DNA from 3 places in the Ruminococcus sp. RTP21484sp1_RTP21277st1_D2_RTP21277_210401 genome. Region 3 is predicted to be linked to each of the others. Evidence: predicted binding sites of a transcription regulator. Region 3 holds the regulator's gene; each other region holds the start of a gene.

Region 1 (10,350 bases), on a different contig from region 3:
TGCTGGAATTGGGAATGTTGGAAGATGTGGACTTTTTGAAGGTGGGACACCATGGCTCCCATTACTCTACCTGTCAACAGTTTCTTGATACAGTGCGCCCGGAATATGCTGTGATTTCCTGCTCTTCTACCAATACCTATGGCCACCCGTCACCGGAAATTACGAAACGCCTGGAAGAAACCGGGTGCCAGACCAGTTTTACTATGGAGAGCGGTGCTGTGAAAGTTTGCTGGGAGAAAGAGGGGATAAGGATTAAGAAATTTTTGGAAAAGGGAAATAGTATGTAGAGCGAAAAAGGCACTTTTATAAAGACACAATTTGTGGTATGGTTTAGTAGAATGTCGGGTACAGCTCTATCACCCTGGCTGAAAGAGTCTGGGGGGCTACTGGTTAGATCGTGAATAGTAACCTTTGGGGAATGTCCTGACCGACAAGAAGATGACAGGAGCGTATATTTTGAAGAATATCCAGGAAGATATAAAGACGGGCAATTTTAAACAGGCGTATTTGCTGTATGGTGAGGAAGCTTACCTGAAACAGCAGTATAAACATAAACTGGTGCAGGCGCTGAATCCAGAAGATGACACCATGAATTTTAATCATTATGAGGGTCGGAACATTGATGTGAAGGAACTGATCGACCTTTGTGAGACCATGCCTTTTTTTGCAGACCGTAGGGTGGTTTTGTTGGAAGATACCGGCTTTTTTAAGAATAAATGTGATGAACTGGCTGATTATATGAAAGAACTGCCAGACTATCTTTGCCTTATTTTTGTAGAAAATGAGGTAGATAAAAGAAACCGTATGTATAAAGCCGTAAAGGCAGCAGGTAGAATCGGAGAATTTGTGCAGCAGGATGAGAAAACGCTAATGCGCTGGGCTGCCGGGCTTTTGAAAAAAGAAGGCAAGATGATCACCCAGCGGGATATGGAACTCCTTCTTACCATGACTGGCGTGGACATGGGAAACCTGCGGATGGAACTGGAAAAGATAATTTCCTATACCGGTGACCGGGATGTGGTAACGGGAGAGGATATTCAGCAGGTTTGTACCACTCAGACCCAGAATAAGATTTTTGATATGGTCCGGGCAGTAACGGAGAAAAATCAGAAGAGAGCATTGGATCTGTATTATGATCTTCTCACGCTGAAGGAGCCCCCGATGAGAATTCTTTTTCTTTTGGCGAAACAGTTTCGCCAGCTGCTTCTGGTAAAAGAATATGCAGAAGAAGGAATCCCTCAGCCGGTGATGGCATCAAGACTGGGAGTGCCGTCTTTTGTGGTGAAAAATATTGCAGTCTGTGCAAGATCCTATAGAATCAGTGAACTTCGTCAGGCAGTGACGGATTTTGTGGATGCAGAGGAAGCTGTGAAGACAGGCAGATTGCAGGATGTGCTTAGTGTGGAATTACTGATCGTGAAGTATAGTTCAGCCAGAAGATGACGTTTTGGTGTAGGCTATGATGTTTGCAAAAATAGGCAGTGGGCTGAACAGGAATGCAAAAAAATACAGAAAAAAGGCAGTCGATGACGGTTCGACTGCCTTAATTTTCACTTATAAGCTTATAACTAAAAATTCAGATATCTATTAGCCAATGCTGTTAACGGCTTTGGATAAACGGGAAACTTTTCTTGCGCAGTTGTTTTTGTGATAAACACCTTTGGAAGTTGCTTTGCTGATTGTAGAGATAGCCTCTTTTAATGCAACCTCTGCTGCTGCCTTATCGTTGTTTGCTACTGCCGCGTCAACTTTTCTGATGGAAGTCTTAACAGCAGAACGGATGGATTTGTTTCTCGCAGCTTTTGTTCTGTTAACTAAAATTCTCTTTTTTGCAGATTTGATGTTAGCCAATTCGTACACCTCCAATTCGTGAATGATGATTAATTTTTTGCATCATAAGAACAGACACGGGCGTTCCTATGAACATGCTTATATAGTTTATAATAATTACCTTGGATTGTCAATACATATTTTTACAAAAATGCTTGACATACATATTTTTACAAAAATGCTTGACATACATATTTTTGCAAAAAAGTGGGGAGATTATATAAAAATCGAAAGGTGTGGCTGTGAAAGGTATGAATTGCAATGAGAAATACATTTTGCACATAGAAAACAGCAGGGCGGAGCCGGTGATATGGGAGAATTTGGGAAAGTATGGAGGAACTGATATGCTGGGAACTTATAAGATCAGAACCGATTTGGCGGTAGAGGCAAGAGAACGCTTTACAGAGGACAATGTAGAAGTGCGCGGGGTGGAGGTTCAGGAAGATTATAATGAGGAAAAAGACATTCGAACCACTGTGGTGAAAATAACCACGGAAAATGGTGCCAGGGCGATGGGGAGGCCTCAGGGGACATATATTACAATTGAATCGGAAGGGCTTTCAGCGCCAGATGAGGACTATCACAGGGAAGTGTCTGAAGAACTTTCCAGACATTTACGCCAGCTGATCGGTCTGGAAAAGGAAAAGTCCGTGCTTATTGTTGGGCTTGGAAATCCGGGTATTACGGCGGATTCATTGGGACCGGAAGTAATTGGGAATCTTCATATGACACGCCATCTGATCCGCGAGTATGGACTGAAAAGTACAGAAAAGCAGATTCTTCATGCAATCAGCGGAATTGTTCCAGGAGTAATGGGGCAGACTGGAATGGAAACTTCGGAAATCGTGGAGGGCGTGGTGGAAATAACACGGCCAGATGTAGTGATCGCTGTGGATGCTCTTGCCGCAAGAAATACCAGGCGCCTTAATCGGACCATTCAAATCACGGATACAGGAATTACTCCGGGATCAGGGGTGGGAAACCACAGAAATGGTCTTACAGAAGAAAATCTGAATGTAAAAGTGATTGGGATCGGAGTGCCTACGGTGGTGGATGCGGCGACTATTGTTCATGATTCTATGGCTCATTTGCTTGAGACACTGGACGAGGCCGAACAGAAAGAATTTTTGGAAGAAATGATTTCCCCACATCTTCATGGAATGTTTGTGACGCCGAAAGATGTGGACGAGACCATAAAATATCTGAGTTTTACGATTTCAGAAGGATTAAATATGACTTTTGCAGAGATCTATTAGAGCGTGTTTGAAAAAGGCTTTCTGCAAGATGTGCGTCACAATTTGTGGGAGATTTTGCCTAGATGAGGGCATCGTAGCGGGCTACGGCAACCGAATTCGGGTGAAATCTTCAGCAAAGTGGGCGTGCAGATTGCGGGAATGATTTTTCAAACACGCTCTGGCGCATGAAGCTGATGTAAAGGTGGTGAGCTGTGGAAAAATACTGAAAATATGGAAAGTTAGCCTAAAAAAAGAAACATACGGAGGAAAAATCTGTCATAGGATAACCTTAAAGAGGTGATTTCGTGACAAAAGTCCAGAAGGTTTTCTGCGTGTTTCTTTGTCTGTGTTTTTTTGCGGTTCTGGCTATGCTGCCAGGACCTTTTTCCATGCGGGAAATTGTGCATAATGTGTACAGGCAGTTTCCGTTCTATTATTTTACAGAGGAAAAAGCACAGGAAACCTGGATGGAAATGGATGGGGAAACTCTGGCTGAGATTGAGAAGAGAAATGGAGCATATTTAGAAGAAGTTGCAGAGAATGAGCGTAATTTGCGAGAGGAAAATGCAAAGAAATCCAAGGAAGCCAATCTGGAAAAAAACAGCAGTGTTTCTGAGGAAAGTAAAAAAATAAATAATACAGATAAAATAGAAAATAAAGATAACTCTGAGATGTCAGAAATCATAGAAAATAGTGAAAATCACTTAAATTCAGAAACTCAGCCTGCAAATACCCTTCCTCAGTCTAACATCGTTCTCCCGCATCCAATTCTGGATCTGTCCAGAGACAAGCTGTCGGATTACGATTATCTAATGAACAATTTTTACATTGTAGATGAGAACACAGATGCATCTGCCGTAAAAATAAATGCTGCTGAATTTCTGGCAGAGGATTTTTCCTTGAGTCATGGACCGTTGGAGCCGCAGATTCTTATTTATCACAGTCACTCCCAGGAAACGTTTTCCGATTCCAGGGAAGGAGAAGAGGAAGATACGATTGTGGGTGTTGGAAATTATCTGACCAGTTTGCTGTCAGAAAAATATGGTTATCAGGTGATCCATATAAAAGAAGCTTTTGATATGATGAGCGGAGAACTGGATCGGAATAAGGCCTATAATTATGCTTGTGATTACGTGGAAAAGGTTTTGGAAGAAAATCCGTCTGTGGAGGTGGTTATTGATCTGCACAGAGATGGCATCGATGAAGACAGACGGCTGGTAACTGAAATAAACGGAAAAGATACTGCGCAGATTCTTTTTTATAATGGCCTTAGCTACACGAATGACCAGGGGAAGGTTTCTTATTTGCCAAATCCTTACATACAGGACAATCTTGCTTTTTCTTTTCAGCTGGAATATCAGGCGGCGTTGTATTATCCTGATTTTTACAGAGGGATTTACCTGGCGGGCTTGCGCTACAATCTTCATTTACGAAAAAGAGCCCTGCTTCTGGAAGCCGGTGCCCAGACAAATACGGTGCAGGAAGTAAAAAACGCCATGGAACCCTTTGCAGACATTTTGAACAGAGTGTTAAAGGGCTGCGGAACAGGATAAAAATAATATAATTTATCCCGTCAAGAATGTTACTGTGAACGGAGTGAACAGGAACCATATAAAAGGAAGTGACAAACAGATTTAATCTGTGCTATAATCTCTTGATAGAATAAACAGTAAAGCATAACCAGAGGAGGAATGTCTGGAATGACAGACCAGAGTAAAATTCGAAATTTTTGTATTATTGCACATATTGACCACGGTAAATCTACACTGGCCGACAGAATTATAGAGATGACAGGACTTTTGACTGAGAGGGAAATGCAGGCCCAGGTTCTGGATAATATGGAACTGGAGAGAGAACGTGGAATTACCATCAAATCCCAGGCTGTCCGCACGGTATATCATGGAAAAGATGGAGAAGAGTATATTTTCAATCTGATCGATACACCTGGACATGTGGATTTTAACTATGAAGTTTCACGAAGCCTTGCAGCCTGCGACGGTGCCATCCTTGTAGTTGACGCTGCACAGGGAATTGAAGCGCAGACGCTGGCAAATGTTTATATGGCACTGGATCATGATCTTGAGGTTATTCCAGTAATCAATAAGGTTGATCTTCCAAGTGCAGAGCCAGAGCGTGTTATCAATGAAATTGAGGATGTGATTGGACTTGAAGCCCAGGACGCACCGCAGATTTCTGCAAAAACAGGTCTGAATGTAGATCAGGTTCTGGAGCAGGTAGTGGCTAAGATCCCGGCACCTGCAGGAAATCCGGATGCACCGCTGAAGGCGCTTATTTTTGACTCCATTTATGATTCTTATAAGGGTGCCATTGTTTTCTGCCGAATGGTAGATGGAAAAGTCCGCAAAGGCACAACCATCCGTATGATGGCCACTGGATTTGTGGCAGAAGTTGTGGAAGTTGGGTATTTTGGAGCTGGGCAGTTTATTCCATGTGAGGAACTGACAGCTGGAATGGTAGGTTATATTACCGCCAGCATTAAGAACGTAAGAGACACTCGTGTTGGTGATACTATTACGGACAATAACCGTCCATGTGAGGAGGCTTTGCCTGGATATAAGAAAGTAAATCCAATGGTTTACTGCGGCCTTTATCCGGCTGACGGAGCGAAATACGGGGATCTTCGTGATGCTTTGGAGAAACTGCAGTTAAATGACGCCTCTTTATTCTATGAGCCGGAGACATCTGTTGCTCTTGGATTTGGTTTCCGCTGCGGATTTCTTGGATTGCTTCATCTGGAAATCATTCAGGAACGTCTGGAACGTGAATATGACCTGGATCTTGTTACTACAGCTCCAAGCGTTATTTACAAAGTACACAAGACAAACGGCGAAGTGATTGATCTGACAAATCCGACCAATCTTCCAGATCCATCTGAGATCGAATATATGGAAGAGCCAATCGTGAATGCTGAGATTATGGTAACTACAGAATTTATCGGTGCCATTATGGATCTTTGCCAGGAGCGCCGTGGTCAGTATCTTGGCATGGAATATATGGAAGAGACACGAGCTCTTCTGAAATATAAGCTTCCATTGAATGAGATTATTTACGATTTCTTTGATGCCCTGAAATCTCGTTCCAGAGGATATGCGTCTCTGGATTACGAACTTTGTGGTTATGAGAGAAGTGAGCTTGTGAAACTGGATATTCTGGTAAATAAAGAAGAAGTGGATGCCCTTTCTTTTATTGTGCATGCAGATACTTCTTATGAAAGAGGCCGCAAGATGTGCGAGAAGCTGAAAGATGAGATTCCGCGTCAGCTCTTTGAAATTCCAATCCAGGCCGCAATCGGAAGCAAAATCATTGCCAGAGAGACGGTTAAGGCTATGCGTAAAGATGTTCTTGCCAAGTGCTACGGCGGTGATATTTCTCGTAAGAAGAAACTTCTGGAAAAACAGAAGGAAGGTAAGAAGAGAATGCGCCAGGTTGGAAACGTAGAGATTCCGCAGAAAGCATTTATGAGCGTACTGAAACTGGATGAAAATTAATTGTTGTCAATCCTGTGGTGAAAAGCAACAAATAAAGGTGTCTGAGTGTGACTGATTGACATAAGATATATGCCAGCTGGCATCAGACGCGGAGGTATCCGATGAAAGCTAAGATACGTATTTTGATAAGAAGAATAAAGAGAAGTTATAAAAAAGACAGGGAACAGTGGATCAAGGGCGGGATTTTGACAGTGATCCTGCTGGTGATCGTAATTTTTGCAGGCAGCTGTGCATGTGGGAAGAAAACGGTGAAAGCACCAGACGCAGAGTCGCAGGGCGTAATGAAGATCACGCCGATCCCTACAGCAACACCTACGCCGGTACCTCGCCAGGTAAATAAAGATGCGGTAGCGCAAAGCGGAAGCGTGACTATGGTGAATGAGTATCTGGTTCAAAAAGAAGAGGGAAAGGCTGCAGGCAGCAGTAAGAGCGGCTCTTCAGAAGAGCAGACTGCTGCAGATTCGTCTGACAGCGGCAGTGATGCTACTGGAAATTCAACAGATGAAGAAACTGAGACCGGTAGTGGAGATTAATTTTACAGAAACAGCATTGTAAACAGAAGAAAATAAACAATGTGGAGAAAATCAGAATGGGAACAAAGAAGAATGGTTTGGAATTGTACCTTCACATCCCGTTTTGCATAAAGAAATGTGATTATTGTGACTTCCTGTCAGGTCCCTCTACCAGGGCCGGGCAGGAAGCTTATATTTATGCACTTTTACGGGAAATGGAGACGGTTTCAAAGAATCTGAAAAAACGTCCGGTAGATACAGTTTTCATTGGCGGGGGAACACCTTCTGTGCCGGAATGTGATGTAATGGAAAAGCTTTTACAGGGGCTGAGAGATTATTTTTTGTTTTCGGCGGATGCGGAGGTAACGATTGAAGCAAATCCTGGAACATTGACGCCTGAGAAACTTTCTATTTACAGAAAATACGGAATTAACCGGATCAGCATTGGCTTACAGTCGCCAAACAATAAGGAACTGGCTATGCTTGGAAGAATTCATAATTATGCACAGTTTCTGGAAAGCTTTCAGATGGCAAGAGAGGCTGGCTTTTCCAATATAAATGTGGATCTGATGTTTGCCATTCCGGGACAGTGTTATGAAGGTTGGATAGAGAACCTTCGGATGGTGGCGGCACTTGGCCCGGAGCACATTTCGGCATACAGTCTTATTATTGAAGAGGGCACCCCTTTTTCCAGAAAAAAGCTGGATTTGCCTGATGAAGATACGGAGTACCGCATGTATGAAGATGTTGCTGTAGTTCTGAAAGAGTATGGCTATCATCAGTATGAGATTTCCAACTATGCAAAAGCAGGGTGTGAATGCAGACATAATGAAGGATACTGGCAGAGAAAGGATTATCTGGGGCTTGGGCTTGGAGCGGCTTCCTTATTGGGAAAGGAACGTTTTTCCAATACTTCCGATATGCAGGAATATCTGAAAAACAGCAGTGCACCAGAAAAAATTCGAAAAAACAGGGAACTTCTTACAAGAGAAGATGAGATGGCAGAGTTTATGTTTCTTGGACTTCGTATGACACAGGGTGTGTCCAAAAAGGAATTTCAGGAGTATTTCGGCACTGTAATAGAGAATATATATGGAGAAGTTCTGAAAAAATATAAGAAACAGGGACTGCTGTTGGAAGAAAGCGGCAGGATATTTTTATCAAGAGAAGGCGTTCATGTGAGTAATGCAGTGATGGCAGATTTTTTGCTGTAAGTTTTGGTGAAAAAAGAATTTAGAAATGGTTGACGAACAAATGTTCTTGTGATATTCTTGAAGAACACATTAAGAAATGTCTGAGCCGGAGGATTCCGGATCAGATCAGGATACAGGGAGTTACAGCCGGTGCTTTCCGGTTAAGAAATGGAGGAACAGATGGCAGCAGAGAATAAGAAACAGTTTATCAGAATCAGAGGAGCCAATGAGAATAACCTGAAGAATCTCAGTGTGGATATTCCCAGAGATAAGTTTGTAGTTCTTACCGGCTTAAGCGGATCAGGAAAGTCTTCACTGGCATTTGATACGATCTATGCAGAAGGGCAGAGAAGATATATGGAATCTCTGTCTTCCTATGCCAGACAGTTCCTTGGCCAGATGGAGAAGCCAGATGTGGAGAGCATAGAGGGACTTCCACCGGCTATTTCTATTGACCAGAAGTCTACTAACCGCAATCCCAGATCCACAGTAGGAACGGTGACAGAAATTTATGATTATTTCCGTCTTTTATACGCCCGTGTTGGTATTCCACATTGTCCGAAATGCGGCAAGGTGATCGCCAAGCAGACAGTAGACCAGATGGTGGATCAGATTATGGAATTGCCGGAGCGCACCAAGATCCAGCTTCTTGCACCGGTAGTACGAGGACGCAAGGGTACCCATGCGAAATTACTGGATCAGGCCAGACGCAGCGGTTATGTACGTGCGGAAATCGATGGAAATGTGTATGAACTTTCTGAGGAGATTACCCTGGATAAGAATATTAAACATACGATTGCCATTATTGTAGACCGTCTGATCGTGAAGCCTGGAATTGAGAAAAGACTTACAGATTCTCTTGAGACAGTATTGAATCTGGCTGACGGATTGGCTGTGGTGGATACAATGGACGGAGATTATATGAATTTCAGCCAGAGCTTTTCCTGTCCGGATTGTGGAGTCAGTATTGATGAGATCGAGCCAAGAAGTTTTTCATTTAATAACCCATTTGGGGCCTGCCCGGAGTGTCTTGGCCTTGGTTATAAGATGGAATTTGACCCGGATCTTATGATCCCGGATAAGTCTCTGAGCATTTCTGAAGGGGCTATTGTAGTGATGGGCTGGCAGTCTTGCACAGATAAGAGCAGTTTTACCAATGCTATTCTGAATGCCCTTTGCAGGGAATACGGTTTTGATCTGGATACACCTTTTAAAGATTATCCCAAGAAGATACAGGATATTATTCTATACGGCACAGGCGGACATTCTGTGAAGGTTTATTATAAGGGACAGCGCGGAGAGGGTGTTTATGATGTGGCTTTTCCAGGCCTTATAAGGAATGTGGAACAGCGCTATAAAGAGACTGGCTCTGAATCTATGAAACAGGAATACGAGAGCTTTATGCAGATCACTCCATGTAAAGCATGTAAGGGTCAGCGACTGAAGAAGGAGTCACTTGCGGTTACGGTAGCGGATAAGAATATTTATGAAATTACCAATATGTCCATTGATAAACTGAAGAGATTTCTGGCAGAAATGCAGCTGTCTCCGCAGCAGCAGCTTATTGGAAAGCAGATACTAAAGGAGATCAGAGCCAGAGTGGGGTTCCTGGCAGATGTAGGTCTGGAGTACCTTTCCCTGGCACGTGCCACTGGTACTCTGTCTGGCGGAGAGGCACAGAGAATCCGTCTTGCTACCCAGATCGGTTCCGGCCTTGTCGGGGTTGCCTATATTCTGGATGAGCCAAGTATTGGTCTGCATCAGAGGGATAATGATAAACTTCTTGGTGCTTTGATGCACTTAAGAGACCTGGGAAACAGTCTTATAGTGGTTGAACATGATGAGGATACCATGCGCGCAGCGGACTGTATTGTAGATATCGGACCCGGCGCAGGAGAACATGGTGGACAGCTTGTTGGAATGGGCACTGCTGAGGAACTTATGCAGAATCCGAAGTCCATTACAGGAGCATATCTCAGCGGAAAACTGAAAATCCCGGTTCCGGAAGTACGAAAGGAACCTACCGGTTATCTGACTGTTAAGGGGGCGGCAGAGAATAATCTCAAACATA
Region 2 (10,350 bases), on a different contig from region 3:
CTCCATTTCTAATAAATCTGGAAGCTGTGAATCAGTGTACTGATACATTCATATTTTGCAGTGATTCGCAGCGATAATGTATTTATTATATATGAAAAAAGGCGAAAAAACAATAATTTTGCCCGGAATATGGCTCATTGCCGGCGTAAATTAAAATGGCAAAGTAAGCTGATCCAGTAGCTTTAAACAGTCCTCCTTTGAATATACCATAGGACTTCCTGGCAGTGACTGAACGAAATCCTGAAAGATCCGGCACAATGATTCGTCTGAAATATGAATATTACAACAATATGTGCCAAATAAAAAAGCGTTTGTCGGGTAAATATTAATCTTGTTTTGCGCACTGACAGAAATGGACAGATAGTCAGGAAGTTTCAGCTGTGTCGGGCGGGTGATAAGGCCACAAATATTATCCTTTGCAATATCTGACCGCAGCTGCCTGAGCATGGCAAGAATGTCTTCGTGCTCAAGAGGAGGTACAAACTGAGGCGGTAAATCTACAATAACATTGCTGTTGAAAAGATCCAGCAGCCCTTTTTCCGTGAATATAGAGTAGTACCGCATAGAATTTTGCCTGAGTACAGAAAAATGCCTTTCCACCAATGCAAGCATATCCTGATACGGAACATTACTGCTTCGCATATACTTGTGAATACCTTGCTGCTTACCCTGGTCAAAACAATGTTTGGAAGCCAGTTTGATAAGGCGGAGAAATTATTAGGGGAAACTCCGGATCCGTTGCTTGTCTATGGAGTAGAAGTTTCGATACAGATGTACATAGCCGAATTGTCAGAACCGTTGAGGGAATTATATGTGGTAGGATATTCTCTTCCTACTACTTCAGAATATATTTATATGAGCACGGCGCAGAAGATTCAGCATATTTTTTCACAATATATAAAAGAAGCAGAATTGAAAGATTTTTATGAAATGGACATTGCCTCTGCCGGAATCACCAGAGGATTTATGGCAAAAAAATGCGACCTCTATTTTACCATGGAGAATAAATTAAGAAGATTACTGAAATGCTGCTTTACCTTATATAAAGTACCGGAAGCCAAACAAGAGGAAGTAATAGGTCAGATCTTAAAAATGGATCTGAAACCAATTGCAGAGAAAATCATAGAAGACACAGTAAGAAAAGCAGAAGAAGGATTTGAAGCAGTTTTGGCAGAAAAGTAAATATTTTGAAAATTATATAAGTATAAAAGGACTGACAAAAACCTGTCAGAAGTAGCAGCGACCTGCACAGAAGATGGATTAACGGAAGTAAGATACTGTGAAATCTGCGGTGCAGTATTTGCAGCACAGAAAGCAGTGAAGGCAACAGGCCATAAAGAAGTAATAGACAAAGAAATAAATGCCACGTATTTTACTCTTTAAGGATCCTGAACCTGAGGAAATTAATGGATTTAAAGACATTACAGAAGCTGTAAACTTTTTAGATATAATTATCCAGTGTGACGGACAATCAATAAATAATAAAGAGCATTTCTGCTTCACTCATAGAACAATTGAACCACATGAGGAGCGACGTGTTGAATATAGCGATGGAAGAACCGAAATGGGATGCTTTAAGTGCGAGACATGCTCCTGGAGAAGAACTATTCGGTATATAAATGAACCATCGTGGTATGCAGATTAAAGATATCCGGGGCACAAATTGTCATGTTGTTCATATCTGTAAGGAAATTTACAGAAATTAAGGGGCTGGAAACAGTCCCTTTTCAAATATTTTTGGAAAGTTACAGGGAAAACATATGGATAAAGTTTTGAAAAACTGTGCGTCGCATTCTCGTTACTTCAGTGATGAGCTAGGCGCACTATTTTTTGAAAATAAGCAGAACAAATGTTTGTAAATTCTATTTGCATATGGTACAATTCATTAGGAAAGTATCAGATTCAGAGCAAACAAAAAGAGCAATTCTGAGAAAAACTGGAACTGCTCTGAATGTGATTCTTTCCAATTGAATTGTCTGGTAATCTATATAGATGAAAAATGGAGTTTGCCTTAATCAAAATGTAATCTAAAAAATGAGATTCCATTGAAAAGCAAAATAATTGGCAGGAGGATATCTTATGTTTCGCGAGATGAGAAGATTTAAGCAACAGGTTTCACAAGATGAATGTAAAAAAATATTAAAAGATGAAAAAAGAGCTGCTTTTTCTGTAATTGGTGATGAAGGGTATCCCTATACCATTCCAATTAATTTTTACTATGAAGAGGCTGATCATACGATTTATTTTCATGGAGCCAGAGAAGGACACAAGATGGATGCAATCCAGAAATGTAATAAAGTGTGTCTGACAACCTGGAACCAGGGTTTCAAAAAAGAAGGGCACTGGGAGTGGAATGCCACAAGTGTTGTTGTGTTTGGAAAAGCAGAACTTATCACAGATATCAAGATTATAGAAGACCGTCTTCGAAAACTGGCAGAAAAATATTACCCTACAGTAGAAGAAGTAGAAAAAGAAATGAATGGTTCTGCAAGAAGCCGTGTCCAGCTATTTGCAATCAGAATTGAGCATATGACAGGGAAGCTTGTAAATGAGAAATAATATGTAAGAGAGTTTGCTGACATAAAAAAGAAGGGAACACATTTATGATTATTCAGACCGGTATGCGGACGGATATCCCGGCGTTTTATTCGGAATGGCTGTGTAACCGGATAAAAGAGGGCTACGTGATGGTTCGGAATCCATATCAGCCGCAGCAGGTAACAAGATATACCTTTTCGCCTTCTGTGGTAGATCTGATTGCGTTCTGCTCGAAAAATCCGGCGCCTATGCTTTCACACATGGATTTACTGAAAACATATGGAATGTACTGGTTCGTTACCATTACCCCTTATGGAAAAGAAATAGAGCCTCTGGTTCCAGATGTAGAAGCGGTAATAGATACATTTCGGCAACTGGCTGAGATTACAGGACCGGATTCCATGGGATGGCGTTATGACCCTATATTCCTGAATGAGACTTATACGCCAGAGGTCCATATCCAAAAGTTTACACAGATCGCACAGGCCCTTGAGGGCTATACCCATACCTGCGTGATCAGTTTCATCGACCTGTACCAGAAAGTGAGAAGAAATTTTCCGGAAGCCCAAGCTGTACCAAAAGAAAAACGTCTGTCACTTGGGAAAACCATGATACAGATAGCCGCGGCACATGGAATGAAAGTATATCCCTGTGGAGAAGGAACAGAATTAGCCTGTTATGGGGCAGATTGCAATGGCTGTATGACACAGGAAACATACGAAAAAGCCCTCCATACCACGCTGGATATACCGAAAAAGCAGCCACTACGGAAAGAATGTGCCTGTTTTATGGGAAATGATATTGGAGCATATAATACCTGCCTTCATGGATGCAAATATTGTTATGCTAATTACGATACCAAAACGGTTCGTCAGAATTATGCTTTGCATGATCCGAAATCCCCGTTTTTGATTGGAAATTTAAAAGCGGATGATAAAATACATCAGGCGGATCAGAAAAGCTGGATCGACGGACAACTGGTTCTGAAATTTGATTGATAGAAGGAAAAGCTATATGGAAAAGCTTTTGAAAGAACACTGAGCATAAGGAGAGTCTGAAAATGGCAAAATTATATTTCCGCTACGGAGCAATGGGAAGCTCGAAATCAGCAAACATACTAATGGTCCGTTATAACTACGAAGAGCGCGGTCAGTATGCCGTTTTGTTAAAACCAAGAACAGACAGCCGGGATGGAGAACGCAAGATCCAGTCTCGTATGGGATTATCTGCTTCAGCAGAATACGTGGATGAATTTTTAAAAGAGATCTCTACGATCTGGAAAAAAGAAAATACAGAATACCGGTATCAGGGAAAGAAAGTGGATGCAGTTCTGGTGGATGAAGCGCAGTTCCTTTCGGAAGCGGAAATAGACACTTTGTCCGACCTTGTGGATTTTTATAATATTCCAGTGATCTGCTATGGACTGCGCACCGATTTCCGCAACCGCTTATTTCCTGGCTCCAGACGTCTGATGGAGATTGCAGATGTCATTGAGGAAGTACCGACTGTCTGTTGGTGTGGAAAACGTGCACAGTGTAATACCCGGTATGCAAATGGAGAAATTGTACGGGAGGGTGCGCAGATCATGCTTGGCTCCAATGAAAGCTATGTGGCGCTTTGCCGGAAGCACTACAAAGAAGGAAAATTATGGAAAGAAGCTGGAGCAGAAAATGAAACGAGCACCAGGAGGAACTGTAAAATTATGGAAAAGGAGTAAGATATAAGAGAAAGGGGACTCTTCTATGAGTAAGAAAAAGGCAGCTTTTATCTGTGTCCATAATTCATGCCGCAGCCAGATAGCAGAAGCATTTGGAAAGCATCTGGCATCTGATATATTTGAAAGCTATTCTGCCGGCACAGAGACAAAACCGCAGATCAATCAGGATGCAGTCCGGATTATGAAAACGTCATATGGAATAGATATGGAAGCAGATGGTCAGTACAGCAAACTGATTCGCGATATTCCAACTCCTGATATCGTGATTTCCATGGGATGCAATGTAGGGTGTCCGTTTATTGACAGGCCTTTTGACGATAACTGGGGACTGGAAGATCCAACGGGAAAAAACGATGAGGCGTTTAAATTAGTTATAGAAGAAATCAGGAAGAAAATCCTTGAATTAAAGAAGAATGCGTCTTGATAACTTGCAAAACGATATTTTGATAGGAACAGATAGATGAAGCATGCTTGATAATCTGGATACCAAGACGTCTGCCAATAATCATGGAAAGGTGTGGAATACCAGAAGAAATCATATCACATGGAGGCTGTATGTGGGTCTGCACATTACCAGATCGCTGCGTACTGGTCCAGAGTTTTGAACAAGCCTGCGATTAAAGCGTATCAGGCATCCAGACGTGGGATTGTTCTGACAGCAAATTATACTGCTACGCAAAAGGGGGTAAAGAAGTGCCTGTCCGGATCTGGTTGTTGTTCCGCCCAGAATGGAGCTTTATCTACAGTTTTCTTCCATGCTGCAGGAGATTTATGGAGAGTATACCGATCTGGTGGAGCCTTATGGATGTGATGAAGCGTGGCTGGATGTGACTGGAAGTACCGCCTTAAAAGGGGATGAAAAAAAGATTGCAGATGAGATTAGAAGCCGTGTAAAAAAGGAATTGGGGATCACAGTCAGTATCGGGATTTCGTGGAATAAGATTTTTGCTAAGCTTGGAAGCGATTATAAAAAACCAGATGCGATCACCCAATTTCATAAAGAAAATTACCAGAGTATCGTCTGGAATCTTCCTGCAGCTAACCTTTTGTATGTCGGAAGATCTACCAGAACGATGTTAAACCGTTATGGGATCAAAACCATTGGGAAAATTGCAACGTCAGATCCAGATTTCCTGGAACGACTGTTCGGGAAGATGGGACTGGTCTTATATTCCTTTGCAAATGGCTGGGATGATTCTCCTGTTGAACCAGAAGGCTATGCGGCTCCCATTAAGTCCATTGGTAACAGTACCACCACACCAAGAGACTTAGCAACTAACCTGAATCCGTGAAGTTCATTCTTTAAGAGAACCAATCTTCCAAAGGTAAGTTTGTTTCATGATGTGAGCATACTTCTGTGGCTTTTTCTGTATCAGCACCGGGAACAAAAGCAGTCACTGGGCAAAAAAGGGTACACGAAATAAGCCTGCTATAAAATTGCTTTGTTACTTATGAGTTTGTGACAGCATATTTCTGACAGATATCAGAAAATATATGTCGCCAGATGTTGCTTCTTCCGAGGCCGGTTATCAACTGGCGTGCATGCATGGTTATATGTCCTGCCATCATAATCAGGTTGCTGATAACTGTGCGTAAACGACGGCGTTTAACATCCCTCTTCTGACGGGGTGCCCGTCCTCCAATTGTGCCCTGACCGATCATACGGAGAATGTTATATGCGATCATCCCTAATTCGAGTATCAGTGCATTGGTCGCGAACTTTCCGGATGGAAGCCGCTCCAGATCCATGTCTGTTTTTACCTCACTATGAAACTGCTCACATTCCCCATGGGCATGATACAGACTGATGATTTCCTCATCCGGGTCACCAAGGTTTGTCCACCAGGCTTCAACTTCAATATCGGGAACAAGGTTGAACTGACCATACTTATCAATGGTTCGCTCTGTAATCTCGTATCCGGCACGGAGTGTATACTCTGTATTGAACTGCTTACTGGTAACGGTTTTCCAGTCACTGCCTATATAGACGGTTTTTCCGTCTCTGGGACTGGTTACATTCCGGCAATACTGCTTTGCCATTTCAAACCAGTCATCCGTGCTTTCTCGGCGAAGTTTTCGCTTGATAATGAAAAAGCTTCAAAGTAAGGTTTGCCCATGCAAAGCATTCCAAGGTAAGTGAGTACAATATCACCATTTTTAATCTGATGCTGAGACCGATTGGATGTCACGTCCATGCGATTGAGTTTTTTGATGAAATCGCTTTTCCCAAGGAGGGCGCCAACAACAGCCAGACCGCTGGCTGGGATAATACGTTCATTTGTAAACTCAACAATAATGTTCTTATTGGTGTTCAGTGTGATTCGGTGGTTGTTATTCATGGTAAAAGACTCCAATCCATAGATTTTGTTATGTCTATTTTACCACAGACTGCTTTCACCTGGTGGGTGAATAACAATATTGGAAAAAAATATTGCAAAAGCATGAAACTATAGGGTTTAAGGAGTATGTGAGGAAATCAACTTCACGGATTCAGGAAAAACCAATAAAGCAGACAATAGATAATATTCTCAGTAACGCAGCCAAAAGTAGAATGTCTCCATGACAGCAGAATATAATAAATTAATTCTAAAAATAAAGGGAGCTCTTTAATGAAGCAAAAACCCTTATTGATCAGCCTGTTAATTTCTCTGGGAACCGGAGTGATTGCAGGCTTTCTTACTTTTAAAAGTATGGAACAATACTAGAATGAGCCGCCTAATAATTGTGAAAATCAAAATTCAGTAATACGGAATATAGAAAATCAGGAAGTTAATCTTTTATCAAAAGAAGAGCTTTGCAAACGGCAAAATCAAATCAGATGAATGTCTTTTTACACTATATTTTGACTATTCACGCAAAAATATAGACAGAGAAACTAGATTTAAATAATATATATAATATAGATATAAAAACAGTTAAAAGAAGAAAGGAGAAAAAATAGAGAAAGCATGTTTGCTATCTTTTGTATTGCTGTTCAGTACTTTAAGTCAAAGTATTGTAGCAACAACCGTGTATGCAGGCAATATTCTTATGATGGAACAAGATTCAGAATTACCTGTAAAAGAAGATCAAGCAGATATTACGGATCAGGATCATCAAGAGAAAAATACTGATACAGAAAACACAAATTCAGATAAAGAACAGGGAACTGAAGAAAGCACGGATTCAGATAAAATAGTTACCGCATATGTATAAAATACAAGGGGGTTAAATCAATGAAATTTGATGTTAAAACACAGGGAAAGAAAATGGAGGTTGCTTTGGAAGGAAGAATGGACTCTGCAACAGCACCGGGATTTGAGAAGGAGATTTTCCAAAAGCTTGATGGAGTTACTGAGCTTGTTCTGGACTTTACCGATCTTGCGTATCTTTCCAGTGCCGGATTAAGAGTTCTTTTATCCTGTCAGAAGAAAATGAATGCAGCAAAGGGAAGTATGGTTGTAAAGCATGTCAATGAAATTATTATGGAAGTATTTGAAGCAACCGGATTTGACAGTATTTTGACAGTCGAACAATAAAAGACAGATGAAAATGGGGAAAAGAATATGACAATTGAAGAGAGAAAATTAACACCTGCCGGACAGGGGAATCTGCAACAGATCAAATTGGGAATACCGGTAGTGGAAGCATTGAATCGGATGGCAGAGGATCCCATGGGGGAAAATGAAAAGCTGCTTTTAAGGATTCTGGAACAAAATAAGGATACGGAATATGGAAGGAAATATGGCTTTGCGAATATTCATTCCATAGAAGAATACCAGAAGAAGGTTCCGGTCAGTGTATACGATGATTATGCAGGCTATATTTTAAGAATGAGTGAGGATGGGGAGGAGAATCTGATTACCTCCGGTAAGGTTGTACATTATAACAAGTCTTCAGGAACGGTTGGAAATCCCAAGCGTATACCGTTGACGGAAGAGGCTTTTCAGGTTTTTCAGAAGTATAATGGTCCCTACCGTATGGGTCTGGTCGCAAAAGAACTCGGAGAAGACTGGATCAACGGACGGAATATGTCCATTGCGGAATCCATTGCAGAGATCCAGCACGTGAAAAGCGGTGTTACTTATGGGGCTTTGTCAGTAAAAATGATCGGTGAATTCCGCCCTTACCTCGGAATGAGTTTTACATCTCCCGATGAAGCAATTTATCCGGAATCGGAAACCAACACCAGATATCTGCATGCACGTTTCGGACTGATGGACCAGGATCTTACGAATATGGCAGCGAACTTTCTTGGATTTTTACTGGAAGTATTGCGTTATATGGAACAGCATTGGGAGCTTCTGGTTAATGATATTGAACAGGGAACGATTGATCTGGGTATTAAAATGTCAGAGGAAGTCCGTTCCAGTCTCTTAAAGAAAATTCAGCCCATGCCGGAGAGAGCGCAGGAACTGAGGGGAATTTTCATGCAGGGGTTTGAGGAACCGATTGTACCGAAGCTGTGGCCTCATGCACAGTTCCTTACCGGTGTCGGTTCCGGTGGATTTAAGGTTTATGCTGATAAGATCAAAGAGAAATATATGGGAGAAAAAATAGCCCGTTATTTTACCGGAATTAATGCATCTGAAGGCATGATCAGTGTCCCGTACCGGTTAAATGATGAGAAGAGCGTGCCGGTTCCGGACAGTATGTTCTATGAATTTCTGCCGACAGACGCAGATGATGATTTCTCCAAAATAGTAACGATAGATCAGCTTGAGACAGGTAAAGAATATGAAGTGATTGTTACGAATCTTTCCGGTTTTTACCGGTATCGTATGCGTGATGCGGTAAAGATTGCAGGAAAATATAAGAATCTGCCGATTCTGGAATTCATCGGACGTATTGATCAGACAGTCAGTATTATGGGGGAGAAGACAACAGAAGTGGCACTCAGGACTGCCGCAGAGGATACAGCAAAGCAGCTTGGCTTTGACATGATTGATTTTACAGTATATCCGGATGTTGAACATGTTCCTCCACGTTATACTTATTTTATGGAAATCGAAAGCCTTCCGGAGGGGATGAAAGCAAAGGAAATCCGTTTTTTTCTGGAGAGGAATCTTGCTAAGGCCAATCCGTCCATGGGAGATAAGGTGGCAAAAGGAATCTGTGCGCCAACTAAGTTAAATATCTTAGAGCCGGAGACATATAGCTTATACCGTGATCTGATGATAATGAAGGGAATTGCGCCGGCACAGCTGAAGCCTGTGCACATCATCCGGAATGAACTGCAGCGGAAATTCTTTTTCAGTCAGACAGAATACGGGGTGGAGCTTGTAAAATAAATGGAAGGACTTTGTGAAAATAAAAGGAGAAGCCTATGAAAATTTTAGCTTTAGTAGCAAGCCAGGACAGTACTGTGGAAGATGTTAAGACAAATGGAAGAAGGCAGATGCAGGCACTGATAGGTAAAGATAAGGAAGTGCTTTTCTGCGAATATTCCACGATTGAAATTTGCAGGAACGGGGAACTTGTGATCACCTGTCTGGGCGAAAAAATGGAAAAGCCGGATTATTTCTGGCCACTACTTGGATCCACGGATGGATTTATTCTGGAGAATATGCTTCAGGATGCGGGAATTCCATCTATTTTAAATCTGCGTGAGCTTCAGGTCGCAAGAAGTAAGATTGCAACTTATCAGAGATTTGCACAGAATGGAATACGGGTGCCTGATACGATGGTGTTTTTCAAAGATTCTGATCCCGAAACACTGTCTGGTCGTTTTGGTTATCCATTTGTTGTGAAGCCGGACAGTGGATTTGGCGGGATTGGTGTAGAACTGATCCATAACGGCCAGGAGCTTAAGGATTACTTTGCAACTCTTTCCTATGGACAGGCTTATGTGGCACAGGAATATATTGCTACTTCCAAAGGAAGAGACATCCGTGTTGTTGTTCTCCATGGCAGATATTATTTTTCGATGGAGCGCCATGCATCGAATCCTGATGAATTCCGTTCGAATGTACATGTGGGTGGAACTACACAGGAGAAGACTCTTACCGAAGAAGAAAAGGTATTCTGTGAAAAGGTGGCGTCCATATTTGATCTTCCGATTATCGGACTGGATCTTATGATTGGTGATGGAGAGTATGTGCTGGCAGAGGTAAATG
Region 3 (10,350 bases):
TGATGGCTTCGAACTGTGCCAGGAAAACCTTGTGGTTCATAGGCATGTCTGTAAATCCAGCAGAAGAATATCCAAAAGAATAAGTATCCATTACAAGAGAATACAGAAAGCTGTTAGTTGGCCTCTCATCATGATTCTCAAATAATTCCTTGCAAATACCGCTGTCGTTTGCAGCATGCTCCAGAAGTTCTTTGTCGTAACACTTGATTCCAAAATATCTGGCTACTTCCTGACCAATCTGCCTGCCGGCGCTTCCATATTCACGTCCGATGGTAATAATTGAACTTGTTGTATTGTTCATATCTGCCACTCCCTTCTGCAATTCCTTTGTTACTGTTCACTTCGTGACTGGCAATTCATAGGAATTTTGTAAGATTATTATACACTACATCAGGGTAAACTGACAACTATTTTCTTAATTTTTCTAACAAATTGAGAAAATATTCTGGCAAAGGTGCGGAAAATTCCATATACTCTCCTGTTCTTGGGTGAACAAAGCCCAAAACCATGGCATGAAGAGTCTGTCCCTGGAGATGATAAGGATTTTTGCCTGAGCCATAGATCTCATCGCCAAGAAGAGGATGTCCAAGGCTGGTCATATGTACACGAATCTGATGGGTACGACCGGTTTCAAGGCGGCACTCGATATAAGTCGCATTCCCGAAACGTTCCAGGACTTTATAATGGGTGACAGCGTCTTTTCCATTTTTGTAGTTGATCGCCATTTTTTTCCGGTCAATTGGGTGACGGCCGATCGGGCCTTCTACAGTACCTTCATCTTCCTTAAGATTACCTGCCACAATAGCCCGGTAACGCCGCTTGATAGTATGCGCTTTCAGTTGCTGGGCCAGATCACGGTGAGCCGTGTCATTCTTGCATACAAGAAGAGCTCCTGTAGTGTCCTTATCAATACGGTGGACGATTCCAGGACGCATAACCCCGTTAATACCGGACAGATTGCCCTGACAGTGGTACATAATAGCATTTACCAAAGTTCCGCTGGTGTGGCCATTTGCAGGATGGACTACCATTCCTTTGGGCTTATTTATCACCAGTACATCATCATCTTCGTATAAAATGTCCAAAGGGATATTTTCCGGAAGAATATCCGGTTCAGTCAGATCAGGCAGGGTTGTCTGAACCAGATCCCCTGCCTGTATTTTGTAGTTTGCTTTTACTGCTTTCCCATTGACGGTAACACCTTGTTCTTTCAGAAGCTTCTGAAGATAAGAACGGGAAAGTTCCTTATATTTATCGGAAAGACAGCGGTCTATGCGCACTCCTGCTTCATCTTCGGTTGCTGTAAATTCCAATTGCTCCATGTATCAGTAAAACTCCTCTCTCAATTACGCGGTATATGAAAAATCAGACAAATCAATTTACCTGGCAGATCTGTTCCCCGGTTTCAGAAAGTCAAAATCATTTTCTTCTGTATAACGGAAAAACATAAGAAATACCATCACTGTGATCCCACAGGTCACGTAAATATCTGCCACATTAAACGTGGGAAAATCAATCAGGGAAAAATAAATAAAATCTACCACATATCCACGGAAAACACGGTCTATAAAATTCCCCATTGCTCCAGCGAACACAATTGCCGCTGTATAAAGCAGTGGTCTGTAATAAACAGTTGCAGGTGCTTTTATAAAAAGATATATAATAGCCACAAAAAACACAATACAGGTAAGCACCAGAAAAAGAATCTTATTCTGGAGAAGGCCAAATGCCATGCCTCTGTTTTCAAGGTAACGAAGGTTTAACACATCATCAATAAGAGTAATCCCGGAGGTTCCTCTCAGATACCTGATTGCAAAATACTTTGTTCCCTGATCCAGAAGAACCAGAAAAAGGATAAGCAGAATTGCTTTTAATTTAGGTGCTTTTAGTGGAAGATCATTGTAGTTTGAAGCTGTTTTATTTTCCATAATAGATTACCTGCAGATGGCGTGAATTCCCACAAGAAGCTCCTGATCTGTAACTGTTTTGTCAATAAAACTCTTTCCAAGACCATCCATAAGAATAAATTTAATCTGTCCCTGTTCCATTTTTTTGTCCTTTTTGGTAGCTGCAAGAATGTCTCTGGGAGAAAGTCCTTCCACGTACAAAGGCAGGTCGTAAAGCTTAAGGCTATGGCAGATCTGTTCATATTCAGCATTTGTGAGGAGACCTCTTTCCCTGGAAATGGCAGCTGCGGCAACAAGTCCGATTCCCACACACTGACCATGGAGAAGGTTAAAGTTCATCAGCTTTTCGACTGCATGTCCTATGGTGTGGCCAAGATTAAGAAGAGCACGCTCTCCCTGTTCCTTGGGATCCCGCTCTACAACCCCGGCTTTGATGGCACAGCATTTTCGGATCATAACGGCAAGCATTTCTGGATCCATAGTGCGGATAATCTTGTAATTTGCGCATACAAAGTCGAAAAAGTCTTTATCGCAAATTAGTCCGGTCTTTAGAATTTCACCCATTCCACAGCCAAATTCGCGCTCAGGGAGGGATTGTAAGGTGGCCATATTCATATAAACCAGGCGGGGCTGATGAAAAGCGCCTACCATATTTTTAAACTGTCTGAAATCAACGCCAGTTTTACCGCCTACGCTGCTGTCAACCTGCGCCAGAAGCGTGGTAGGGATCTGGATAAAATCAATTCCCCGAAGATAGGCTGCAGCACCGAAGCCGGATAAGTCTCCTGTTACTCCGCCTCCAAGAGCAACCACCAGACTTTTGCGGTCAAGCCCATTCTTAATAAGGCACTGGAAAAGATCCTGTACGGTATCAAGATTCTTGTGTGCTTCTCCGGCGGGGAAAGTGAACTGGCATACATGATCGGTCACTTTCAAAAGCTCTGCCTTCACCTGGTCTGCATAGAGAGGTGCTACTGTAGAATCTGAAACAATACACATGCTTTTCCCGGCAAGACCTTCGTCTGTTAAGGCCTGTGAAAGAAAAGAAAAGTCATTTTCAAAATAAATGGGATAACAGAACTCCCCGTCACGTTTTACAAGTAATTTTTCTTCTGCCATAGTTAAATCCTCTCCAAATGTATTATTGTTTATACGTATTTTCGAATGCGGACACCAAGGCGTCCTTTCTTTGTCTGTCTGGATACACCATCATAGATAAATCGTCCTTTGCCGCGAACGGAAATAATATCTCCTTCTTTTGGCTCATATCCATTGGAGGTGATCAGTTTGCCGTTTACAAACACAAGACCGCTTTCAATAAAAGAAACCATGCTGCTTCTGGACGTCTGAAAAGCCAGCCCGATGAGAGCATCCAGCCTTACAGAAGCGCAGGTACCATTTATCATTTTAAATTCAGGTTCCGGAATCTCTTCTGCCTGCTCTACTTTGGAAACCAGCACGGTAGTATGTTTTACCCGAATAAGATTATCGATAAAAAAGTCAGACATTTTATGAAGGCAGAAAAACCAGGCTTCTTTATCCTTGATGAGGATATCACCAACTACACTGCGGTCAACTCCAAGATTCAAGAGCGCTCCAAGATAATCTCTATGTCCAAGCTCCTCAGAAAAACGAAGAGCCTTGGGCTCTATTTTCAGGCAGTCAATAGGATAATCCCAGGTAAAACCAAGGCCTCCGGGGAAAAAAGCTGCCATCTGCCGTTCTGCATGCTCATAGCCACCGAAAAGCTTTACCTCTACGCCCATCTGATGAAGCTTAAGGGAAGCAAGCATATTTTGTTCGTTTAAGTTAAGAAAATCCGTAAAGGTGACAATATCTCTCTGGTAAGAGAGATTTGCCAGCTCCCGGATTCTCTTAAGTAAAAATTCATCCTTATCCATAAAAATCAATAACCGGCTCTTACAGAAGGTGTAGCGCCGCCAAGAATATTCTGAAGATCACCAGTGATATCTACAGAAGAGGGACCAAGTACGAAGATGTAGCTGGAAATCTTCTGAAGGGAACCATTCAGGGAATAACATGCGCCAGATGCAAAATCAATAATACGCTGTGCAAGTTCTACATCAATACCCTCCAGATTCAGAATTACAGTTGCATTGTCAAGAAGTGTGTCTGCAATCTCCCGGGTGTCCTCCATGGAAGCTGGTTTGATCACACAAACCTCCATAGAAGAAGCCTGATTAGCACGACGGCTGCTTCTCATCGGAGTGATTTTGGAAGAAGCTACAGGGCGTTGCTTCTCAGCTGGCTGTTTCACAGGAGCCTTGGCAGCAGTCTTTGGTGCTGCTGTATGTACAGGTTCTTCGTCAAAGGAAGTATCTTCGTCAGCCAAATCATCCTCTTTCTTACGACCGAATTTCTCGAAGAATTTCTTCTTAGGCTTGTCATCCATGGGATCGTCATCCAAGAAATCCCCCTCGTCATCATCCATCAGATCCTCATCTAAATAATTATCTTCATCATAATCGTCATCATTCAGTTTAATAGAATCTAATAATTTATCAAAAACGCTCATTTTCAATCTCCAATCTTAATCTTCTTGCCGTGTGGCATAATTTCGTTCACCAAAAATACCGGTTCCCACACGTACCATGGTTGAGCCTTCCTGGACAGCAACCTGATAATCTCCGGTCATACCCATACTCAGAACACTCATGTTAACATTATTAATGTTTTTTGCACTAATGTCAACACTTAATTTCTTCAATGTGCGAAAAACTTCACGATTTTCTTCTGGATTTTTCACAAATGGGGCAATGGTCATAAGTCCCATCACTTTTATATGGGAAAATATGCTGATTTTCTCAAGAAGAGGAAGCACCTCATTCGTCGTTAATCCGAATTTGCTTTCTTCCTCTGCTACATTAACTTCCAGCAGAATTGGCATAACAAGATCTTTCTTTGCAGCTTCCTGCTCAATGGTCTGGGCAAGGCGAAGGGAATCTACCGAGTGAATCATGGCAACCTTGTCAATAATATATTTTACTTTATTGCGCTGCAGATGACCGATCATGTGCCACTGGATATCTGATGGCAGCTGGTCATATTTATCCATGATCTCCTGAACTTTATTTTCTCCAAAAACACGCGCACCGGCATCATACGCCTCCTGAAGCATGGAGACCGGTTTGGTCTTACTTACTGCCACCAATGTGACTTCACCTGGGTCACGGGAAACAGCAGCACAGGCTTTTTCAATATTTGCATTTACCTGCTGTAAATTTTCAGCTAACATTTATAAGCCTCCTTAAAAATAGTATATGTTAAACTTAGTAGAGAATATCCTGTTCTTTTACCTGGGAGGAGTCTCTGGCAATGCGGTCATAGCGGGAAAGTCCGTAGGATGTATTACTGGAAATAATGGCATATTCTTCATTCTGATCCAGTATATCTACCTGACGGAATACCGCATACCCTTGATTGATGCAGTAAACGCCTTCCAGAGAATCTGTTTCGCCCACAATAAAGCGCTGGTTAGAGTCATCTTTTACAATAGCATCTCCTTCCCTAAAAGCGCTTCTATCCACGTAATAATTGTAAGCTTCATCAGCAGAATCATCATCTGATTCAATTTTAACTTTACCGTAGATTGTAGCATTGATAAAGGTTCTTACGTTATTTCCGCTGGAATCTTTGGAAATCTTGTTAAAGCCTACACTTCCGCTGTCAGGATCAGTCGTGGCATATTCTGCCGGAATTACGTAAAAATCCTTGGATTCAATAGCGGAAAGGGGAATCTTAAGACCGGTTACTGTATTGGTAACCAGCTCAATATCCAGAAAACGGTCAGATGCATAGCGGATCAGACCGCGGCTGAAGTCAATTTTTCCATATTTGTTACCATCGATTTTTATGATGGAAAAATCGCCGCTCTGTGTCATATCATCCTTGAGAAATTTCACACGAATGGTGGAACGTCCTTCCAGCTTGGCGACCTGTTTGTCGCTTAATGGAATGATCAGGCTCCATAATTCGCTGGTAATATTTGTATAAATGTTATCTCCGGCCTGCACCTTTTCGGATGTCTTCAGATCCGTTTCATGGTAAGAAGTCTGGTCAAAATCTGCTGCTGTAATGTTCTCCACAGTCTTATTCTCATAGCCGTCCATAGAATAGAGGATAATGCCGTCTTCCTGGGCTTTACAGATATTCTGTCCACCGATGGTCACTACTTGTGAATCTGCATTCCCGTCAGTGGAAATTCCCTCATACTGAAGGATGCTTCCCTCCAGCTGGTTCTTAAAACTGTAGGTGTTGTTAAATTTACTTCCGGAAAATCCTTTGGAAAAGCTGAGCATAGAACTGCGGATCTTCTCCAGTTCATCAGCAGTCAATGCAGACTTGGTTTCTGCAATTTTTCCGGAACTTAATCCGTAAACAGCACCGTTGGCATTGATCTTACTTCCCTCCCGGGCATAATAATTCACATAACCGGAGGATTCTGCCTTAAAAACACTCTCTTCCCGAAGAGAAATACCAGTGTAGGTTTCGTTTCGTGACAAAGGACCTGTGGTAACCTGGTAAGATTCGATATGTGTGGAGGTTACAAGTAAAAAGGCAGTAAAAATCATATATAATAACAATACACCAAAAGCAACGGTGGCAATATTCAGTCCGAATATGTTCTTTAACTGGACAAAAAGTCCTGTCATTTTGCCAGGCTTGTTAGATTTCTTCTCGGACAAGCGGATTCCCCCTTTGTTTTTGAGTCGGGCTCTGAATTTTCATACCAAACAATTGTACCATTTTTTGCCGGTGAACACAAGGAAAAGAAAACGAAAAGTGTGTGAAAGTGTATGAACAAGTTACTGTTCACTGGTAACGTTCCGCGAGGTGTTTTTGTGAACAAAGTTCACAGAAAACCCGAGAGTTGTGGCGCGAAATCATGCAAAGCATGATTTCTGTGCATCGCGAAGCGCGTTACTGTGAACGGAGTGAACAGTAACGTGAACAAAGCTGGAAGCTGTGAACAGCCTGCATATCAAAAAACGAACATATTTTCAGAATATCTGTTTGCTTAATTAAGAAAAATATGGTATGATAAGAAAAAGTTGAATGAATTTCGGAGGAAAACTCTTATGACATATGGTAAAATCAGCAAAAAACAGCAGGAAATTTTAGAATATATTAAAAGTGAGATTCTGAACCGCGGATTCCCGCCAGCAGTTCGTGAGATTTGTGAAGCTGTAAATCTGAAGTCTACATCATCTGTTCATGCCCATCTGGAAGCTCTTGAGAAGAACGGATACATCCGCCGCGACGCCACGAAGCCGAGAGCTATAGAGATCATAGATGACAATTTCAATCTTGTCCGCCGTGAAGTGGTCAATGTTCCGATTGTAGGCACCGTAGCCGCCGGACAGCCTATTCTGGCTGTAGAGAATGTAGATGGCTATTTTCCCATCCCGGCAGAATTTATGCCCAATGAACAGAGCTTCATGCTGAAGGTAAAAGGCGACAGCATGATCAATGCAGGAATCTTTGATGGTGATCAGGTCCTGGTAAAGCAGCAGCCTACTGCCGATAATGGCGACATTGTAGTTGCCCTGGTAGAGGACTCTGCCACAGTGAAGACCTTCTATAAGGAGAAGGGCTACTACCGCCTTCAGCCAGAGAATGACACTATGGATCCCATTATCATTACAGGAGAAATCCAGATTCTGGGTAAAGTATTTGGTGTCATGCGTTTTTACCAATAGTCATAAAAAATTTCCCCTTTAGCAAACAATTGCTGTTTCCAGACAATTGTTTACCAAAGGGGACTTTTTTATTTCTCTAAAAACGCATCCATCTCCAGAACCTTTCCATCTCTCCAGATTCTCTCCAGATCATAGAAAAGTCGGTTTTCCTCATCAAACACATGCACGATCACATCGCCGTAATCCATGAGAATCCAGCTGGAATTGCGGTTTCCCTCAATCTGCTTCGCCTCAAAGCCAGCGCGTCCAAGCTGCTCCTCCACATTATCGACGATCGCCTGAACCTGATTGGAGTTTGTACCGCTTGCGATTACGAAATAATCTGCAATTACAGAAACATTATGAATATCAATTATCTTAATATCCTGTCCCTTTTTATCATCAATTGCCTTGCAGGCAATCTGTGCCATCATTTTCTCTGTACTTACTGTACTCATTCTGATCTGCTCCTTTCTTAATAATGCTTATACTGACCTAATATTATTTTAAATTCCTGCGAGAACAAAAGGCTTTAAAAGTGAAATAATATCCTCTGTCAGGTGGTACCTGGCCTTCGCTCGTGCGAAATATCTCGCATCTCGTAGAATGTTAATTGTAAATAGTAAAAATATTCGCCAGTATATGCGGAGTATTAATTATCAGATACGTTATTACGCTTATTATGCAATTCTTTATAATAAATATAAGCCTCCTTGGAAGTTGGCTCAATATCATCGGCAGAATCTTCTTCCAGATACTCCAGGGTATCTTTTAGGATCTCATACATACACTCATCCAGGTCTTCAAACGCAAGTTTGCGAATTTCCGGTAAACGGCTTGCTTTATAACGCATGGGCTCAATATAATCTGCAATATAAATAATCTTTTCAAGAAGACTCATTTCACGTCTGCCAGTTGTGTGATAATTGATGGCAGAAAGAATCTCCTGATCGTCAATCCCATATTTCTCGTGAGCAATATAAGCTCCAAGACGGGAGTGGAGAAGAAACGGGTGACTTCTCTCAAAATCGGAAACCGGAATATTGTGTTCGCTGCACATCTTCAGTTTTTTCTTATTGGGAATGCATTTGGCGCAATCGTGAAGAAGACCGGACACCTGTGCATCTTTGATATCATATCCATGGACCATAGCCAGACATGCGCTGGTGTACATAACGCCCATGGTATGCTGGAAACGATCCTCATCCAGGTATTTGGAAAGTTTTTTTTCAATTTTTGCAAAATCGTAATCTGCCATGGTCAGACTTCCTTCTTTCTGTAAATTCCATTCTCTTTCATGTAAGAAATCACCTTATCCGGGACGTAATATTTCAGACTTTTTTCTTCTGAAATCCACTGACGGATCTGATGACTGGACACATCAATATTCATAGTATCCAAAAGGGCAAAATTTCCGTTGTACCTTGCAGAAAGACGCTGGATTTCCCGATTCAGTTCAGCGTAGGACGCATGATCCCGGACAGCCACCACAAGAGTACAGGCCCGACAGATCCGCTCTGGTTCCATCCATTCGTCAAAAGCAAAAAGAGAATCTGCACCAATGATAAAATAATAGTCTGTGTCCGGATTGTATTCTTTTAGCTCTTCCAGAGTGCGATAGGTATAGGTATACCCGGTCTCGTGCATTTCTGCAAGAGACAACTCAAAATGGGGATTATCTTCAATTGCAAGCCGGACCATATCCACACGCTGGTTATCAGAGGCTCTGCCAGCACGGTCCCGTTTATGAGGCGGGTTGCCGGAAGGCATAAACAGAACCTTATCCAGCTGGAATTGCTCATAGCTCTGCTCACCCAGGATCAGATGTCCCATATGGATGGGATCAAAGGTACCGCCCATGATCCCGATTTTTTTTCGATTATTTTGGCAGTTCAATTTTCTTTTTCTCTTTTTTACCTTCGCGGTATAATACGATCTTCTTACCGATCACCTGTACAACCTGGGAATGGGTGCGCTCTGCAAGAACCTGTGCCATTTCCTTAGGATCCTCCAGACAGTTCTGAAGCACACTGATTTTAATCAGCTCTCTCGCTGCAAGTGCTTCGTCAACAGCCTTGGTGTTTTCTGGTGTAAGACCGCCCTTGCCAAGCTGGATAATGGCATCCATTTTCATTGCCAGACTTTTTAAATATGCTCTTTGCTTACTTGTCATAATTTATCTCCTGAATACCTGCTGAATAGCTGCTATTTATTTATAATAATCAAATTCAAATCCATACATACGAACCGTATCACCCTCCTGAATACCGGCGTTTTCCAGTTCATCCAGAATGCCGCCCTCTTTCAGGAAACGCTGGAAAAAGGCGAAGCCTTTCTCAGAATCCAGATTGGTATAACCAAGCATTTTCTCGATACGTGGTCCTTCTACGATAAATACAGAGGGATCTTCCTCATCAACCTGTACGGTAAATGGAAGGCTCTCATTGATCAGCATATCTTCTGGGAAGAATTCCTGCTCGAATACGATTGCTTTCTTCGGACAACTGTCCAGAAGTTCCTTGATATGGAAAAGAAGCTCGCGTACACCCTGTCCGGTAACTGCAGAAATGGGATATACTTTGATACCTTTTGGTTCAAATTCTTTGCGAAGTCTGTCTACAGGATTCTCTTGACCGTCGTCAAAAATACAGTCCACTTTATTGGCTGCAATTACCTGAGGACGCTTTGCAATTTCCGGATTGTATTTCTCCAGTTCTTTGGTAATCTTATAAATATCATCAATA

The links. Region 3 encodes LexA, which represses DNA repair genes until DNA is damaged. Its sites were predicted from a motif close to CNAACANNTGTTNG; they were not measured.
Region 1: a site for LexA is predicted at 8,334-8,347, ahead of uvrA (excinuclease ABC subunit UvrA). Genes of this name have one in related genera too.
Region 2: a site for LexA is predicted at 4,688-4,701, ahead of AB5706_RS04195 (DNA polymerase Y family protein). Genes of this name have one in related genera too.

The regions. Positions count from the first base shown of each region.
Region 1 is NZ_JBCOMJ010000010.1:75,873-86,222, forward strand. Features, by position in the region: gene AB5706_RS08815 (ComEC/Rec2 family competence protein) at 1-287, shown strand, start outside; gene holA (DNA polymerase III subunit delta) at 457-1,443, shown strand; gene rpsT (30S ribosomal protein S20) at 1,588-1,851, opposite strand; gene gpr (GPR endopeptidase) at 2,175-3,086, shown strand; partial or broken gene AB5706_RS08835 (DUF6783 domain-containing protein) at 3,040-3,138, opposite strand; partial or broken gene AB5706_RS08840 (DUF6783 domain-containing protein) at 3,094-3,254, shown strand; gene AB5706_RS08845 (stage II sporulation protein P) at 3,371-4,618, shown strand; gene lepA (translation elongation factor 4) at 4,766-6,574, shown strand; gene AB5706_RS08855 (hypothetical protein) at 6,676-7,107, shown strand; gene hemW (radical SAM family heme chaperone HemW) at 7,164-8,300, shown strand; gene uvrA (excinuclease ABC subunit UvrA) at 8,460-10,350, shown strand, end outside.
Region 2 is NZ_JBCOMJ010000004.1:49,595-59,944, reverse strand. Features, by position in the region: gene AB5706_RS04225 (hypothetical protein) at 151-642, opposite strand; gene AB5706_RS04220 (TetR/AcrR family transcriptional regulator) at 649-1,182, shown strand; gene AB5706_RS04215 (pyridoxamine 5'-phosphate oxidase family protein) at 2,080-2,559, shown strand; gene AB5706_RS04210 (DUF1848 domain-containing protein) at 2,604-3,536, shown strand; gene AB5706_RS04205 (thymidine kinase) at 3,599-4,255, shown strand; gene AB5706_RS04200 (arsenate reductase ArsC) at 4,281-4,679, shown strand; gene AB5706_RS04195 (DNA polymerase Y family protein) at 4,984-5,547, shown strand; partial or broken gene AB5706_RS04190 (transposase) at 5,705-6,594, opposite strand; gene AB5706_RS04185 (hypothetical protein) at 7,286-7,450, shown strand; gene AB5706_RS04180 (STAS domain-containing protein) at 7,471-7,773, shown strand; gene AB5706_RS04175 (GH3 auxin-responsive promoter family protein) at 7,801-9,525, shown strand; gene AB5706_RS04170 (ATP-grasp domain-containing protein) at 9,561-10,350, shown strand, end outside.
Region 3 is NZ_JBCOMJ010000039.1:1,971-12,320, reverse strand. Features, by position in the region: gene AB5706_RS20255 (cytidylate kinase-like family protein) at 1-301, opposite strand, end outside; gene AB5706_RS20250 (RluA family pseudouridine synthase) at 408-1,322, opposite strand; gene lspA (signal peptidase II) at 1,380-1,928, opposite strand; gene aroB (3-dehydroquinate synthase) at 1,935-3,026, opposite strand; gene AB5706_RS20235 (RNA-binding protein) at 3,056-3,808, opposite strand; gene AB5706_RS20230 (cell division protein SepF) at 3,814-4,443, opposite strand; gene AB5706_RS20225 (YggS family pyridoxal phosphate-dependent enzyme) at 4,459-5,163, opposite strand; gene AB5706_RS20220 (HlyD family efflux transporter periplasmic adaptor subunit) at 5,198-6,613, opposite strand; gene lexA (transcriptional repressor LexA) at 7,007-7,627, shown strand; gene rsfS (ribosome silencing factor) at 7,696-8,064, opposite strand; gene yqeK (bis(5'-nucleosyl)-tetraphosphatase (symmetrical) YqeK) at 8,259-8,864, opposite strand; gene nadD (nicotinate-nucleotide adenylyltransferase) at 8,867-9,502, opposite strand; gene yhbY (ribosome assembly RNA-binding protein YhbY) at 9,486-9,779, opposite strand; gene obgE (GTPase ObgE) at 9,816-10,350, opposite strand, start outside.